DNA from 3 places in the Cereibacter sp. Soil_C_27 genome. Region 1 is predicted to be linked to each of the others. Evidence: riboswitches for the same ligand, from Rfam matches in the RefSeq annotation. Region 1 holds a riboswitch; each other region holds the start of a gene.
The links. Region 1 has a riboswitch for cobalamin ahead of bluB (5,6-dimethylbenzimidazole synthase). Riboswitches for the same ligand answer to the same signal wherever they lie in the genome.
Positions count from the first base shown of each region.

Region 2: it holds a riboswitch for cobalamin, as region 1 does, so the genes downstream of both, AC3A5Z_RS06880 (ABC transporter substrate-binding protein) here and bluB (5,6-dimethylbenzimidazole synthase) in region 1, are expected to answer to the same signal.
Region 3: it holds a riboswitch for cobalamin, as region 1 does, so the genes downstream of both, AC3A5Z_RS01860 (energy-coupling factor ABC transporter permease) here and bluB (5,6-dimethylbenzimidazole synthase) in region 1, are expected to answer to the same signal.

Region 1 is NZ_JBDGJD010000003.1:275,975-279,238, reverse strand. Features, by position in the region: gene AC3A5Z_RS13340 (UDP-2,3-diacylglucosamine diphosphatase) at 1-200, opposite strand, end outside; gene AC3A5Z_RS13335 (DUF6522 family protein) at 366-620, shown strand; gene bluB (5,6-dimethylbenzimidazole synthase) at 646-1,344, opposite strand; cobalamin riboswitch at 1,387-1,566, opposite strand; gene AC3A5Z_RS13325 (cobalamin B12-binding domain-containing protein) at 1,610-2,428, opposite strand; gene AC3A5Z_RS13320 (hypothetical protein) at 2,541-2,684, opposite strand; gene AC3A5Z_RS13315 (response regulator) at 2,812-3,183, opposite strand; gene AC3A5Z_RS13310 (sensor histidine kinase) at 3,185-3,264, opposite strand, start outside.
Region 2 is NZ_JBDGJD010000001.1:1,395,624-1,398,887, reverse strand. Features, by position in the region: gene AC3A5Z_RS06885 (SLAC1 anion channel family protein) at 1-840, opposite strand, end outside; cobalamin riboswitch at 971-1,166, shown strand; gene AC3A5Z_RS06880 (ABC transporter substrate-binding protein) at 1,301-2,311, shown strand; gene AC3A5Z_RS06875 (FecCD family ABC transporter permease) at 2,311-3,264, shown strand, end outside.
Region 3 is NZ_JBDGJD010000001.1:375,141-378,404, forward strand. Features, by position in the region: gene AC3A5Z_RS01850 (cobyrinic acid a,c-diamide synthase CobB) at 1-903, shown strand, start outside; gene cobA (uroporphyrinogen-III C-methyltransferase) at 900-1,628, shown strand; cobalamin riboswitch at 1,649-1,870, shown strand; gene AC3A5Z_RS01860 (energy-coupling factor ABC transporter permease) at 1,904-2,581, shown strand; gene cobF (precorrin-6A synthase (deacetylating)) at 2,630-3,264, shown strand, end outside.

The sequences.
Region 1 (3,264 bases):
TCGTCATGCACCTCGGTCCAGTGAGGGAAGGGCGGGTGCCAGAGGTCGAGCACATCGCCGACGAGATAGATCTCGGCGGCGGTGTTGTGCTCGAGGAAGTCGAGGATGCGCTCCGGACGGCAGCCCCGCGCGCCCAGATGCAGGTCCGACAGGAACAGGCTGCGGTGACGGTGCGGTTGGCGCGGGACAGGTTGCGGCATGAAGCGCTCCTCGATGGCATCGCCCGACGCGGGGCGTCTTGCTGCGCTATGCCAAAGCAAGGCCACGATTTTATGACTGCGGCCTGCGACAGGCCGCCCGGCCTTGTGCCCGGGCGCTTTCCCGCGCAGGCTGACGGGCTCGGGCGAGGCAGGAGAGGCGGGGCGATGCGGCTGGAAGTGGTGGCGGGCCGGGTGACGGTGGAGGCCGAGGATCTGGCGCCGCTTCTGGGGCTGGCTGCGGCGGATGTGCCGCGGCTGATGCGCGAGGGCCGGATCACCGGGCTGGTGGAAGAGGGGCGCGACGCCGATGCGGGCCGGACCCGGGTGACGTTCCGCTACAAGGCGATCCGGTTGCGCTTCACGCTGGATGCCTCGGGCGCCATCCTGTCGCGGAGCCGGGTGGAGGGGGCGGCGCGCTGAGCCGCCCCGTCGAGCTTGTCCGCGCTCAGTCGCCCTGCCAGCCGTCCTCCATCACCAGATCCTCGAGCGGCAGGCGCTGGCGCCAGCCCTTCAGCGCCAGCTCTGGCGCGGCGTAGAACTGGTCGACATGGCCGATGCAGAGATAGGCCACGATCTTGATCCGCTCGGGCAGGCCCAGCACGGCGCGCAGGTCGGTCTCGTGATAGATGCTGACCCAGCCGACCCCCAGCCCCTCGGCCCGGGCGGCGAGCCAGAGGTTCTGCACGGCGCAGACGCTGGAATAGAGGTCCATCTCGGGGTTGTGGGTGCGGCCCAGCACCACCGGGCCGCAGCGGTCGCGGTCGCAGGTGACGCAGATGTTGAGCGGCGCCTTGAGGATACCCTGCAGCTTGAGCGCCCGGTAGGTGGCCTGCTTCTCGTCGGGAAAGAGCTGGGCCGCCTCGTCATTGGCACGCTGGAAGGCCGCATGCACCTCGGCGCGGCGGGCGGGATCGCGGATCAGGATGAAGTTCCACGGCTGCATGAAGCCGACGGAGGGCGCCAGATGCGCCGCCTGCAGCACCCGGTGCAGCCGCGCGGGGTCGATCGGGTCGGGCAGGAATTCGTCGCGCACATCTCGCCGCTCGGCGATGATGTCGTAGAGCGCCTGCCGTTCGGCGTCGCTGAAGGCGCGGGCGGGCTGGGGGCGCACCTCGGTGCAGGCAGGGGGCGGGGTATCCGGCATGATCCAGACCTCCTTCATGGACGATCCGCCGCAGTCCACGCGGCAGAACCTCGTTGCCGGGCCGGTCTTCTGGCTTCGGATCGTCTGCCCCGCGCGCCTTCGCGGAAAGATCCAGTGGCCTTCTGCCCGGGGCATCACCGTTACAGCGGCGGGCCCACGCCGGAGTCGCACCGGCTTCCCGATTCTCCGCCTCGCGGCGGCACCCGGCAGGGATGGGAAACCAGATGCCGGGCGGGCGCGCAAGCCCGCTCTGGTCGCGAACGCCTCAGCGCGGCGGTGAAAGCAGCGCCTCCATCCCGTTGAGCGCGGTCGTCATGTCGTTGGCCATCGCCTCGGGATGCAGATGGGCGACCATGCCCGCGGCATCGGTGACGATCTGGCCGCAGACCATGACCCGCGCCTCGGGACAGGCGATGCGGATCGCCACGAGCAGCCTGCCCAGCGGCAGGAGGCTGCGCGGACCGCTGGCGGAAAGGCCGAAGACACGCCGGCCGCTGGCGCAGAAGCGCTCGATCAGCGCTTCGTGCGGCAGGCCGAGCAGCAGGTCGACCTCCCAGCCCTCGCGGCGGAAGAGGTCGGCGGCCATGGTGACGCCGAGCGTGTGGGTCTCGCCGGGCACGGCGGCGAAGACGGCGGCCTTGTCGGTGACGGGGAGCGGGGCGGCCAGCACATGCCGCAGCCCGCGCATGATGGCGTAGATCCGGCTGGAGGCGATGGTGACCTGCGCCGAGGGCACCCGGTCCTCGTCCCACCACTGCCCCAGCCGCCGTGCCGCCGAGGCGAGGTAGGCGAGGTAGATCACGTCAATTCCGGCGCCCTCGCGGCGGATGGTCTCGATGAACCGCGCCCCGGCATCGGCATCGGGCGAGATGAGCGCGGTGCAGAGCGCGTCGATTTCTTCCGCGGTCGGATGGGCGACATCATGGGCGGGCAGGTCGCGCGCGCGGCTGGCAAGGCGGCTGACGACCTCCTGTGCGAGCGAGAGGACGGCATCGGCGGGCAGGGCGGACTTGAAGGCGGCGAGGCCGAGATGCGAGCGCTCGAAGAGAGGGCGGTCGAACGGCCCGTGATGTCCCGGAGTCATGCCACGCTCTCCCCCCGGGATCCCCGCCTTCCGCATCCTCGCGCCCCGGCTCAAGCCTCGGCCAGAAATGCAGAGTCTGTCAATCATGGTTTGGGCCCCCGGAACGGTGAGCTCAGCCCTTGATGGCGGCGACGCGGCGGCCGCGCATCACCCGCGCGCCGTCGCGGATGGTGACGAGCCCGGTCAGGGGGTCTTCGGCGATGACGATGCCATGGGCCGAGATATAGGCGGAAATCTGGATGGTCGCATGTTGCATGATCTGGCTCCTCGCTGCGGATGACCGGCACCGGAGGGTGCGGCAGGCAGGGAGGACGATGCGGGCAGGAGGGCCGGGCCGCCTTGACCCAGATCAGTCAAAGCTGCGACCAAAAGTCATCAATACCTCAGTCGATCAGCGCCATCCGCTGCAGCACGCGCAGCAGCCCGGCCTCGGTGACGGGCTTGGCGATGAAGGAGGCGCCGCGCGCGAGGCACTCGGGGTCGGGGGCGTGGCGGCCCGAGATCACGAGGATCTTGCAGGCGGGCCAGCGCTCGGCCACCACGGCGGCTAGGCCGAGCCCGCTCATCGAGCCGGGCATGTCGATGTCGGTCAGCAGCGCCGAGATCTCGCTGCGCCGCTCCAGCACCAGCAGCGCCTGATCGGCATTGCTGGCCTGCAGCACGATGAAGCCCAGATCGGACAGCTGGTCGGCCAGATCGAGCCGGATCAGCCCATCGTCCTCCACCAGCAGCAGCGTCGTCTCGGCTCCGCGCACCTCAATGCTCCTTCTGGAAGGTGGCGAGATCGCCGGTGATGTGGCAGCGCAGGCCGTGGGGCCGGTAGTCGAGCACCACTT
Region 2 (3,264 bases), on a different contig from region 1:
GCTCAGCGCCGCCAGCGGGAAGGACAGCGCCCACCAGGACATCGCAAACGGCATCCGCCGGAACTTCGCCGCCTGCATCGCCACGATCAGCGCGAAGACATAGGCGATGCTCAGCAGGATATGCCCGAAGGCGCCCACCTCACCCGTCAGCCGCAGCCAGGCGACGAAGGAGACGGCAGGCGGGGCGACGAGGATCATCAGCGTCGGCACCATCTTGCCCGGCAGCGGGTCGTGGAACATCAGCCGGTTGATGACCAGCGTCAGCAGCACGATCCAGAACACCAGCCCGCCCGAGAAGAACAGCCACGAAATCTCGGGATGGCCCAGCGGCACGCCCGCCAGCGGTACGATCACATTGCCCACCGCCGGGATGAACCAGGCGGGGGTCAGCTGGCCCTGCTGGAAGCTGCGATGTCCGATCCATGCCGCGATCACCGCCAGCGCCAGAAGCCCCTGCAGCGCCGTGCCGGCCATCCAGACCACCCGCGCCGCCTCGGGCCGCTCGCCGAGCAGCGCCACCGACAAAAGCAGCATGGAGATCGAGATCGCCGGGAAGAAGGCGATTCGCACCGGATGATGCCACTCCGCCGCCACCGCCGCCGGATGGCGCAGCGCCTTGGCCAGATAGCCGAGCGCCACCAGCCCCAGAAGCCCCAGCGCCCCCCCGAGCGCCGCGCGCGACACCTCGGGCTCCCGCCCGAAGGCGGTCTCGGCCGCATGAAGCGCGAGGGTCAGGCCCATCATCCCCATGCCGATGGCAAAGAAGGTGACCGGGTAATGCGCGAGACGGGCATCCCCGGCGGGGGCGGCGGATGGGAGGGAGGCGGAGGAACTGTGCATGGCGGAAACCCCGGCAAAGACAGCGGCAGATCGGCGCCGCCCGTCCCTCCTAGCGCGGCCCGCGCCGCCGCACCGTGACCTCGTCACACAGGGCCTACCGCGCGCGGCGCTTGACCTCACCAATCGGTGAGGCTAGGCAAGATCTGTCGGTTTCCACATGGAACTAACAGGGAATCCGCCACGGCCTCGGCCGTGAACCGGAACTGCCCCCGCAACTGTAGGCGGTTAGCTACGCTCGATTTTCGCCACTGGGGCCCACGCCCCGGGAAGGCCGGGCAAAGCGTCGATCCGCCAGTCAGGAGACCTGCCGACAGCAGAAACGTAACGCCGGGCGGGGTGTCCGGAGAAGGATGCGTATGACCTGTGTCTGGCTTTGCGGCCTGCCCTTGGCCGACCCGCGCTCTCCTGTGGAGGCGCCCCCGTCCGGTGAGCGATCTTCCCCTCATCGGAGACCCAATCCATGACCCTCAGCCGACTTCCGGGCGCCGTTGCCCTGTTCTGCCTCGCGGGCGGCGCGGCACAGGCCACGACCTATCCGCTGTCGATCGACAATTGCGGCCAGACCCTCGTCTTCGACGCGGCCCCGCAGCGCGTCGTGACCATCGGCCAGTCCACCACCGAAATGCTCTATGCCCTGGGCCTTGCCGACAAGGTGCAGGGCACCTCGGTCTGGTTCAACGAGGTCCAGCCCGCCTTCGCCGAGGCCAATGCCAAGGTGGAGCGGCTGGCCGACAACCATCCCGGCTTCGAGGCCGTGATGGCCAAGGAGCCGGAACTCGTCACCACGCAATTCGAATTCCACGTCGGCCCGCAGGGCGCCGTCGGCACCCGCGCCCAGTTCAACGAGCTGGGGACCGAGGTCTATGCCATGCCCGCCGATTGCGTCGGCAAGGACAACATGGTGGGCGGCGACGGGGCGCGGACGCAGGAATTCTCGATCGAGCTGATGTATCGCGCGGTGCGCGAACTGGCGCAGATCTTCGACGTGGAGCCGCGCGGCGCCGATCTCGAGGCCGAGCTGCGCGCCCGGGTCGACGCGGCGGCGGAGAAGGCCAAGGCTCTCGGCATCGAGGGCAAGACCGCCGTGGTCTGGTTCTCCAGCCCCGATCTGGCGCTCGACCCCTTCGTGGCCGGGCAGAACGGCATCGCGGGCTTCCTCCTCAAGACGCTCGGCCTGCGCAACGTGGTCGACTCGAACGAGGAATGGCCCGCGGTCGGCTGGGAGACCATCGCCAGCGCCGATCCCGACTACATCATCGTGGCCCGGATGGACCGCCGCCGCTTTGCCGCCGACGATTACGAGGTGAAGCTCGACCACCTCTCGACCGATCCGGTGACCAGCCGGATGCGGGCGGTGCGCGAGAACCGGGTGATCGTCATCGACGCGCACCAGATCCACGCCGGCATCCGCATTCCCTCGGGCATCGAGACGGTGGTGGAGGCCATCGCGGCCGAGGGCCCGGCCAAGTGATCTCCGCCGCGACAGGGTCGGTGCGGCTCGGATCGCGGAGCCTGTCGCGCGGTGCGCTGGGGCTGGCGGCGCTCATGGTGGCGCTGACCCTCGGCATCTCGGTGGGCGAGACCATCATCCCGCCCGCCGTCATCTGGCAGACGCTGGCCAACCGGCTCTTCGGCAGCGACTATCCGCTGCCGCCGATCCAGGAGGGCATCGTCTGGAACTACCGCCTGACGCGCGCCATCGTTGCCGCCGCCTGCGGCGCGGGGCTCGCCGTCTCGGGCGTGGTGCTGCAGGCGCTGCTGCGCAACGCGCTGGCCGATCCCTATATCCTCGGCATCTCGGCAGGCGCCTCCACCGGAGCGGTGCTGATCCTCGTGCTTGGCATCGGCGCGGGCACCCTGCCGCTCTCGGTCGGGGCCTTCGCGGGCGGGCTTCTGGCCTTCACGCTGGTCGTGCTGCTGGCGCGGGCGGCGGGCGGCAGCACCGGGCTGCCGCAGGCCGGGCTCATCATCCTGTCGGGCATCGCCGGAACCCAGCTCTTCAACGCCCTCACCTCCTTCGTCATCGCCCAGTCAGCCAGTGCCGAGCAGGTGCGCGGCGTCACCTTCTGGATGATGGGCAACATGAGCGGCGTGCGCTGGCCCGATGTCTGGCTGGCGGTGCCGGTCTCGGTCGCGGGCGTGCTGCTCTGCCTCGTGCAGACCCGCGCCCTCGACGCCTTCACCTTCGGCGCCGAATCCGCGCTCACCATGGGCATCCCGATCCGCCGCACCCAGGCGCTGCTGATCGCGGTGGTGACGATGATCACCGCCACCATGGTCAGCATCGTTGGCGCCATCGGCTTCGTCGGTCTGGTGATCCCGCATGCCGCGCGCTTTCTCGTCGGCGTGCGCCACGCCCGGCTGGTCCCTGCCTCGGCCCTGATCGGTGCGGTGTTTCTGGTGCTGGCCGATGTGGTCTCGCGG
Region 3 (3,264 bases), on a different contig from region 1:
GGCTTCCGTCCGGGTGTGCGCGTTGCGGGGGTGGTCCTGAACCGCGTGGCCAGCCCCCGGCACGAGGCGCTGGTGTGCGCCGGCATGGCCGGGGCCGGGATCACCGTCTTCGGCGCGCTGCCCCGGCTGGCGAGCATCGCCCTGCCGGAACGGCATCTGGGGCTGGTGCAGGCGGGCGAGCATCCGGCGCTGGAGCGGCTGATGACCGAGGCCGCCGCGTTGATGGCGGAGCGGGTCGATCTCGACGCGCTGCTGCGGGCGGCGGCGGGCGGGCAGCGCGAGGCTGCGCCGGAAGCGGCGATGCCGCCGCCGGGCCAGCGGATCGCGCTGGCGCAGGATGCGGCCTTCAGCTTCGCCTATCCGCATCTGGTGCAGGGCTGGCGCGCGGCGGGGGCCGAGATCCTGCCCTTCTCGCCCTTGGCCGACGAGGCCCCCGACGACAGCGCCGATGTCTGCTGGCTGCCTGGCGGCTACCCCGAGCTGAACGCGGGCCGTCTGGCGGCGGCGAGCGGCTTTCGCACGGGGATCAGGCGCTTTGCCGAAACGCGGCCGGTGCATGGCGAATGCGGCGGCTACATGGTGATGGGCGAGACGCTGGTCGATGCCGAGGGCGTGGCCCATCCGATGACCGGGCTCTTGGGGCTCGTGACCTCCTTCCAGAAGCGCAAGATGCATCTTGGCTACCGGCTGGCCGAGCTTGCCGCACCGATCCCGGGACAGGGCGCGCGGCTCCGGGGCCACGAGTTCCACTATTCCACCATCCTCGAGCAGCCCGACGCCCCGCTGGCCCGCGTCAGCGATGCGGCGGGGCAGGCGGTGCCCGAGACCGGCTCGCTCAGGCGGCAGGCGGGCGGCGGGCTGTCCACCGGAACCTTTTTTCATCTGATCGCAGAGGCGACATGACCGGCTTCGTATCCTTCGTTTCCTCCGGTCCCGGCGACCCCGAACTGCTGACGCTGAAGGCGGTGTCGCGCCTGCAAACCGCCGATGCGGTGCTGTTCGACGATCTCTCCTCCGGCCCGATCCTCGCTCATGCGCGCGAGGGGGCCGATCTGGTGGGGGTCGGCAAGCGGGCCGGGCGGGCTTCGCCGAAGCAGGATCACGTCAGCCGTCTGCTGGTCGATTACGCCCTGACCGGGGCGCGGGTGGTGCGGCTGAAATCCGGCGATGCGGGCATCTTCGGCCGGCTGGAGGAGGAGATCACCGCGCTCGAAGCCGCAGGCATCGGCTATGAGATCATCCCCGGCGTGCCCTCGGCCTGCGCCGCCGCCGCCTTCGCGGGCATCCCGCTGACCCGCCGCCTGACCGCGCGGCGGGTGCAGTTCGTCACCGGCGCCGATGTGACGGGCGAATTGCCGCGGCTGAACATGCAGGCGCTGGCCGACCCCGAGGCGACCACCGTCGTCTTCATGGGCAAGCGCACGTTCCCGGCCCTGGCCGCGTCGTTGATCGCCGCGGGCCTGCCGCCCGATACCCCGGCTTTGCTGGCGGAATCCGTCAGCCACGCCGATCAGACCCTTACCCGCAGCACCATCGCCGCCCTCGCCGCCCAGCTGGCCGGCGGCAGCGGCAGCTCGCCCGCGCTGATCCTCTACGGCCCCTTGGCCGGGGAGTCCGATCATGCTTGACGCAGCGGCAAGGATGGTGTCGGAGTTCAGCTCTGCATGGTGTTCCGTCAGGTGCAAAGCACCGGAACTCAATCGGGAATGGGGAGGGGCGGACCAATTTGCGGCGCCCCGGACCCAGCCGCCCCCGCGACTGTCAGCGGCGAGCGGGTCTTCACCTCTGGTCACTGGGCGACAAGCCCGGGAAGGCCGAAGACCCGCCCAGACCCGCCAGCCAGGATACCGGCCCTGCAGGCAACCGAAACCGCCGTCGGGTGTGACGGCCTGGAGTCACTGACATGCATATCGAAGAGGGCGTCGTCACCGGCGCCAAGATCCTCCTGAGCTACGGCACCGCCGCGGCGGCCGGAGGCTATGCCCTGAAACTCGCCTGGGAGGCCGCGCGCGAAAAGGGGTTGGCCTCGCTCGCTGCCCGCTCCGTGCTGGCCACCGGCCTCGTCTTCTCGTTCTTCGAGATCCTGCCGCATTACCCGGTCGGCGTCTCCGAGGTTCACCTGATCCTCGGCTCGACCCTGTTCCTGATCCTCGGAGCCGCCCCCGCCGCCATCGGACTGGCATTGGGCCTGCTGGTCCAAGGCCTGTTCTTCGCGCCCTTCGACCTGCCGCAATACGGCATGAACGTGACCACGCTCCTGGTGCCGCTGTTCGGCCTGACCGCCCTCGCGCACAAGGTCATCCCGCGCGAGACGGCCTATGTCGATCTTGGCTACCTGCAGGTCCTGTCGCTGTCGGTCGCCTATCAGGGCGGCGTGGTGGCCTGGGTCGGGTTCTGGGCGCTCTACGGCCACGGCTTCGAGGCGGGCAACCTTGCCGCCATCGGCAGCTTCGGCGCGGCCTACATGCTCGTCGTGCTGATCGAGCCCCTGGTCGATCTCGCGGTGCTGGGCGCGGCCAAGGGCGCGCGCGGTCTGGCGAAATCCGGCCTCTTCACCCACCGGCTGCACCACGCGGCCTGACCCTTCGCGCGGCTCCCGCAGGGGGGCCGCGCCACATTGGACGACAGAATGATCCAGCTCTCCCTCATCGGCATCGGCACCGGCAACCCCGAGCATCTGACGCTGCAGGCGATCCGCGCGCTCAATGCCGCCGATCTGGTGCTGATCCCGCGCAAGGGGGCCGACAAGGCCGATCTCGCCGGGCTGCGTCGCACCATCTGCGCCGAGGTGCTGACCAACCCCGCCACGCATTTGGCGGAGTTCGACCTGCCGGTGCGGGCCGAGACCGGCGATTATCGCGGCCGGGTGGACGACTGGCACGACGCCATCGCCGCCTGCTGGGAGACCGCGATCCGCGACGGGCTGGGCACGGCGGGCCGGGTGGCGCTGCTGATCTGGGGCGATCCCTCGCTCTACGACAGCAGCCTGCGCATCGCCGCGCGGGTGGACCGCAGTCTGCCGCTCGAAGTGTCGGTTGTGCCGGGCATCACCTCGATGCAGGCGCTGGCCGCCGCCCATGCCATCGCCCTGAACGAGATCGGCGCGCCCTTCCTCGTGACGACGGGTCGGCAGATCCGCGACCACGGCTGGCCTGCCGGCGTCGACACGCTGGTGGTGATGCTGGACGGCGGCTGCGCCTTCCGGACGCTCGACCCGGCCGGGGTGACGATCTGGTGGGGCGCCTATGTCGGCATGGCCGAGGA